2 regions of the Streptomyces zhihengii genome follow, and region 2 is predicted to be linked to the other one. Evidence: riboswitches for the same ligand, from Rfam matches in the RefSeq annotation. Region 2 holds a riboswitch; the other holds the start of a gene.
The links. Region 2 has a riboswitch for cobalamin ahead of JE024_RS33205 (ABC transporter substrate-binding protein). Riboswitches for the same ligand answer to the same signal wherever they lie in the genome.

Region 1 (3,362 bases), on a different contig from region 2:
ACGGCCCGGTCGCCGTCTACGCGGTCCACCTGCCGTCGGTGCGGCTGTCGCCCGCCGGCTTCGGCACGCGGGCGCGCGACTCCGCCGCCCTGCGCCTCGCCGCCGCCCTGCACGACGAGCCGCTCCCCCGGGTCGTCGTGGTGGGCGACCTCAACGGCACCGTCGGGGACCGGGGGCTGTCCCCGGTCACCTCCCGACTGCGCTCCGCCCAGGCCGAGTCCGGCGCCGGATTCGGCTTCAGCTGGCCTGCCGCGCACCCGGTGGCCCGCATCGACGAGATCCTGCTCCGGGGCATCACCCCACGCGCCGCCTGGAACCTGCCGGCCACCGGCAGCGACCACCTGCCGGTGATGGCGGCACTGCGACTGTGACGCCGGAGGTGATCTCCGAGGGGCGCGACGCCGTCCGGCCGAGGTCTGCTGTCGGTACCGGCCGCTAGGTTGCTCGTATGCGTCCCGAGATGATCGAAAAGCTGGATCGAGTCCGCGAGAAGGCGCTCGCGCGCGGCGTGCCGTCCGCGGACGTCGAGAGGTGGCTGGCCGCCGCCCGCCCGTGCGTGACCCTGGCCCCGGACATCGACGGTCCGGTCGTCGGGCGCCTGGGCGGCCCCGTGCTGCTGCCCGCCGACGCCCCCCAGGTCCCGGACCGGCTGCGCCTGATCGCGTCCCTGGACCTCGCGGCGATACCGGAGCGCGCGACGAGTCTCCCGCTGCCGCCTGACGGCCGGCTCCTGCTGTTCGCCCACATCGACCACGACGAGGCAGAGGCATCGGGCAGGGCCGTGTACGTCCCGGCCGGTACACCCGTCGAGGAACGCCACGGCGGCGACGGCGGCACGTGGGGCCACCCGCTGAACGACATGGACTCCCTCCTCCAGGGGGATCTGCGGCTGGGTCACGATGTGTCCCTGCCGGACAACTCGGTGCTCTTCGACCCGGACGAACACCCCCGTGCCGCGGATCTGCGCGCGGCGTGGTCGCAGGTGCGGGAGGAGGACTGGGGGCGCCTGGCAGGCACTCACCTGCAGCTCGACGGCTACTCCACGGACTCCTACGGCGAGGCCGACCCGATCACCGGGGCCGCGGCGCGGGCGGCGCTGGCCGCGGGGAAGGCGGTGCCCGGGACGGCCGGCCCGTGGGAACAGCCCGGCCCCGAGGACTGGGCGCTGCTCGCCCAGTGGAGCGGCCACATCGACGGCTACGTGTACTGGCCGATCGCCAGGAAGGACGTGGCGGCACGGCAGTTCGACCGGGCCGGCGTGCTGGGGTTCTTCGAGGGCCCGCTGTGAGGCTCCGGCTGCCGAGGCCCTGACGTCACACCGTCCCGGACCGGTCGACGCCCGAAGGCGGCGGCCGTCCGCTCGCATGCCGTCCCACACGCACCTCCCCGGTCGCTCCTGCTGGGTCCACACCAGAAGTCGGCCGGTGCCACGGGCGGGTTCCCGGGAGGTGCAGTGGCGTGCGTCACAGCAGCACGCGCGCGAGGGGAGCAGTGCCACCGGTCGCGCGACTGGCGCAGAGGCGCCGTTCTCCGCGACCCGTCGCCGTGTGCGGCGGACGCTCTGCGTCAGCCGGGGCTGCCGGGCGTGTCCGGGTACGGGACGGCCTGGGCCGTTCAGGTACGCCGCGCACGCGCAGGGCGGACTGACACACCGTCACCGTCACTTCCGCCCCACCCGTTCGCTCACGGCGTGTCACCGGTGACAACGAGACATTCTCGGGGGCGCTCTGTCGCGACACGAACAGGCCACCTACGCTGATCCGCGCAGTCGGTTCGCACCGCCGGCCAGGCGGTGCGTCGCAAGAGGGAACCCGGTGGAAATCCGGGACTGTCCCGCAGCGGTGAGTGGGATCGAAAGCCGTCATCAGCACTGGGGGTCGTGCGGGACCCCGGGAAGCGACGGCCGGTAGGCGCAGGAACCGGGCAGTCGCCCGTCCTGCACGCCCACGAGTCCGAAGACCTGCCACTGCGCGCGTGCCACCGGCACGCGCTGTTCGCTGCGGCCTCGTGGGTTGGGCCGGTGGTGCGCTGGAACCGTGCGCTCACGCGTGCGCTCTCGCCGCCCCGAACCCCCGGGTCCGGCCGACGAGAGAGGACACGGCGTGACCACCGCACACCTCGACGACCGGCCCGTGCCGGTCCGGACGGCACACCTCACCCCATGCTGACGCCCGATGCCGCTCCGCTGGGCCGCGGCTTCACCGGTGTCTGCCACGGCACCCTCGGAGAGCTCTACCAGGGCCCGCTGCGAGCCGGGCCGGACCCGGACATCGCCGTGGTGTCCTTCCCCTTCGACCGGCATTCCTGGGTCCACTTCACCCCGGAGGGGGGTCCCGGGCCGCTGCCCGGATCCCTCCCGCTCGGCGAGAAGACACAACGGGCCGTGCGCCTGTTCCTGGAGCGTACGGGGCGCACCCTGCCGCCCGGGCGCCTCAGCGCCCACAGTGATCTCACCGTCGGGGTGGGGATGGCCAGTTCCACCGCCGACATCGTCGCGGCGCTGCGCTGTCTGTTCCGGGTCTTCGCGCTGCCGGAGGACCCGGACGCGGTGAGGGATGTGCTGGCCTCGATCGAACGCGCGGACAGTGTCTTCCTCGAGGAGTTCGCCCTGTACCTGAGCGCACGCCACCGGGTGGTGCGCCGGCTGGGCACCGGAACGGTCTTCCACACCGCCTTCGTGACGGAGCCGGGAACGGTCGACACCTCGGCCACCACACCGGTGCTGCTCCGGCACTACCGGCGCCGCGGCGACGAGTACGAACGCTGCCTGACGGACCTGCTCAAGGGGTTCTCCACCGGTGACGCGCCCGCCGTCGCCCGCGCGGCCACCACCAGCGCCGTGCTCTCCCAGGAAGCCCTGCCCAAGCGGACCTTCTCGGCGGTGCTGGCGCACCGCGAGGAGTTCGGCGCGGACGGCGTCTTCGTCGCGCACACCGGCTCGCTCGTCGGCTACCTCTTCGCCCGGCGGCCCGCTCCCTCCCTCAAAGGAGAACTCTCCGCGTTCTACCGCTCCCTCGGACACCCGTGCACGTTCGCCCAAGGAGGCTTCGCGTGATCCATCCGCACGTCGCAGACGCCGTCAAGCGTCCCGACCTGGTCCGCCTGACGGACTCCGTGGTCCTGCTCCGGTTCGAGTCCATGAAGATCTACTCGGCGCTCGCCGCCGTCCGCCACCTCCTGGAGCGGGGCACCGTCTCGCCGGGGCAGACACTCGTCGACAGTTCGAGCGGCATCTACGCCTACGCCCTGGCGCTCGCCTGCCACCGGTACGGCATGCGCTGCCACATCGTGGCGTCCACGACCGTGGACGCCACGACCCTGGCCCAGCTGGAGGTCCTGGGCGCCACGGTCGAGCAGGTCCG
Region 2 (3,362 bases):
CCGATCGGCGAGTATCCGGCCTCCTGGAGGATCGGCGACCAGTGCACGAGGGGCAGGCCCTGCCCGCCGTACTCCTTCGGCACGTGCGGAGCGAAGACGCCGGCTTCCTTCGCCGCCGCCTGGAGCCGGTCACGGGTCGCCCGGTCGAGCCGGCCGCCCGGCGGGGGCTCCGCGCCGATCACCTGCTCGCGGACGAACCGGCGTGTACGCGCCCGCAGTTCCTCCACCTCGTCGGGGAGATGGGTGAAGGCCTCGGGGGCCGGCGCGCCCCGCCCGGGCTCCTCGTTCGCCGTCATGTGCCGTCCTTCCCGTCCGCGGTGCTTCCCGCCCGCACTGACCCGGACATCCGGATACCGATCGGCCGCTCGTTTACCGAGCGATCGCTCGGTAAAGTGAAGGGTGGTGCCGAGGGCATGTCAAGAGGCCCGTCATCGGGCGTGCCGGACCGGCGCTGCATACTGTGCCGACACGGCGAAGATCCGGGGGAGAGGTGCACGGTGGCGAGCAGTCAGGCCGAAACGGGCTGGAGGTCGTACCCCGACGGCACCCTGCCGCCGATCCTCGGGACCGCGCTGGCCTGCTTCGTCGAGCACGGCTACCACGGCACCTCGATCCGCGCGGTGGCCGCACGCGCCGGGCTCTCGGTGCCGGGGCTCTACTACCACTACCCCTCGAAGCAGGCCCTGCTCGTCGCGATCGTCTCCCATGCCATGGACGACCTGTGGCAGCGCAGCCTCGCCGCCCTGGAGGAGGCCGGCGACGACGCCGCGCGACGGCTTGACCTGCTGGTGGAATGCCTCGTGCTGTTCCACGCGCACCGCAGGGACCTCGCCTTCATCGCCTCCAGCGAGATCCGCAGCCTCACCGGACAGGCGCGCACCACCTACATCGGCGCCCGCGACCGTCAGCAGCGCCTGATGGACGGCGTGATCGAGGACGGTGTCGCGCGGAAGGTCTTCACCACGGCGTACCCGCGTGACGTCTCCCGGGCCGTCGTCACCATGTGCACCGGCGTCGCCCAGTGGTACAGCGCCGACGGCCCGCACAGCCCGCGGCAACTCGCCGAGCGGTACCGCGCCATGACCCGCGGGACGGTCGGCGCACCGGCCGTCTGACGGGCCCGGCACCATGCCCGCCCCGCGCCGGGACCCCGCCCGGGGCGTCGCCCGGCCTCCGCGCGGGAGGCGTCGTCGAACGGGCCCGGAGCGCCGGGTGAGCGCCGGGCGCCGCTCCACGGGTCGGATCAGCCGGAGTCAGCCGGGGAAGGAGAAGTACAGCGCGTCGCCGTAGAAGGACGCGAAGTGCCGCTGCCAGTCGGACCGGACCGAGGCCAGCCACGCGTCGTTCCGGCCGGCGATCGCCGCCTCGGCCTCGGCGACGGCGGCGGGGATCTCCGAGGACGCCAGACGCCGCACGCTCTCCGCCGGGTCGTCGTCCGTCATCGAGACGATCTCCCCGGTCTCCAGGACGAAGTACTTCGCCTGCTGCTTCGCGAGGTGGGCCGTGGTCCCGGCGACGCACGCGGCGAACTCGGCGTCGTCCTCCAGGCCCCGGCCGACCGCGCGCAGGAGGTCGCCGAGCAGGGCCGCCCCTCCGGCGTACTCCGCGGCGATGCCGATCGGAGGGTTCCAGATCATGGACGGGACGATCGTCGTGCCGCGCCCCACCAGGAGCTTGTGCGCGAGCGGGATGTCCCAGTTGTGCTCGGATATGCAGCGGACCGGCTTGGGGATCTCCGCGTCGTTCGGCATCGAGTCGGCGGAGTAGAGGTACGAACGGTTTGCCATGGCGGCGACGCTAACACCGGGGACCGACAACACCGGTGCCGGCAGGCGCCGGTGCGGGCGCCGGGGCGGTGCCGCTCCCGGTGCCGGGGTGCGCCCTTTGCCGTTTTCCCGGGGAACCATAGGATCAACAGGTCATCGCCGCGACGGGAGACAGGAAGCCGGTGCGAATCCGGCACGGTCCCGCCACTGTGACCGGGGAGCCGACCCCTCCATGAGCCACTGCGCGCAGCGCGGGAAGGCCGGGGAACGCCGATCCGGAAGTCAGGACACTGGCCTGTCGCGGGCCCGATCCGAGGAGCGCGGACTCCGCAGGAGGCTTTACGTGTACGACGGCATGCCCCGTCCCTTCGCCCTGCCCGACACCGGGCCCGGCCGCCGTGCCGTGCGCACGGCCGGAGCCGTCGCCGCACTGGCGGCGGTCCTTCTCACCGGCTGCGGCGCGCCCGGCGCCCCGCGGCAGGACAAGCCCGCGGCGGCCGCGGCGGACGGCTTCCCTCTCACCGTGGAGAACTGCGGTGTCCGCACGACCTACGAGGCGCCGCCCTCCCGGGTGGTGACCATCCACCAGCACCCGGCCGAACTGCTGCTCTCCCTCGGTCTGAAGGACCGGATGATCGGGACCGCCTTCCCCGACTCCGCCGTCCTCCCCGGACTGAGCGAGGACTTCGCGGCCGTCCCCGAACTGTCGGCGAAGGAACCGTCGTTCGAGAAGATCCTCGACGCCGAGCCCGACTTCGTCTACGGCGGCTACGCCAGCGCCTTCGCCGAGAACGACGGGCGGTCCCGCGAGGCGTTCGCCGACGCCGGCATCGACACCTACCTCAACCGCGAGTACTGCGGGAAGAAGAAGGTCTCGATGCAGGACGTCTACGACGAGATCGACACCATCGGCGGCCTGTTCGGCGTGCGGGACCGGGCCGACGCACTCGTCGCCGACCTCCGGGGCCGGGTGCGGACCGCCACCGCCGAGGTCGACGGCGAGCGCGAGACGCCCGTCTTCGTCTACGACAGCGGGGACAAGAGCGCCTTCACGGCCGGCGGCCGGAGCCTCGGCACCGAGATCATCCGGCTCGCCGGCGGGCGCAACGTGTTCGCCGACCTCGACGACGTCTTCGGCGACGTCTCCTGGGAGCAGGTCGTCGCCCGCAGGCCCGAGGTCATCGCGATCTACGACTACGCCGGCGCCGGAAGCGTCGAGCAGAAGAAGGAGTTCCTGCTGGCGGAGCCCGCCCTGGCGGACGTGCCGGCCGTGCGGAACAAGCGCTTCGTGGTGCTGCCGCTGACCGCCACCCTGGTCGGCGTACGCGCACCCCGCGCCGTCGAGGACCTGGCGCGCGACCTGCACCCGCAGCGGTTCCGGTGACCGTGCCCGCCGGGAAGACCGCGGCCCCGCGGCTCGCCGGGACCGAGGGGCCGGGCGACACGTCCCGGCGGGTCGCCTTCGGTCCCGCCGTGCTGCTCCTCGCCGCCCTGCTCGTCGTCTCGATGACCGCCGGCATGGCCATCGGCTCCGTGCGGGTGCCGGCCGGCCAGGTGTGGGGCATCGTCGGCCACGCCCTGGGCCTGGAATGGTCG

Region 1: another riboswitch for cobalamin. It lies ahead of JE024_RS02260 (GHMP family kinase ATP-binding protein); the one in region 2 lies ahead of JE024_RS33205 (ABC transporter substrate-binding protein).

Annotation. Positions count from the first base shown of each region.
Region 1 is NZ_JAFEJA010000001.1:527,634-530,995, forward strand. It holds gene JE024_RS02250 (endonuclease/exonuclease/phosphatase family protein) at 1-371, shown strand, start outside; gene JE024_RS02255 (DUF1963 domain-containing protein) at 449-1,288, shown strand; cobalamin riboswitch at 1,752-1,982, shown strand; gene JE024_RS02260 (GHMP family kinase ATP-binding protein) at 2,162-3,055, shown strand; gene JE024_RS02265 (cysteine synthase family protein) at 3,052-3,362, shown strand, end outside.
Region 2 is NZ_JAFEJA010000002.1:1,254,834-1,258,195, forward strand. It holds gene JE024_RS33190 (acyl-CoA dehydrogenase family protein) at 1-296, opposite strand, end outside; gene JE024_RS33195 (TetR/AcrR family transcriptional regulator) at 498-1,115, shown strand; gene JE024_RS33200 (DUF7822 domain-containing protein) at 1,254-1,787, opposite strand; cobalamin riboswitch at 1,902-2,079, shown strand; gene JE024_RS33205 (ABC transporter substrate-binding protein) at 2,110-3,150, shown strand; gene JE024_RS33210 (FecCD family ABC transporter permease) at 3,147-3,362, shown strand, end outside.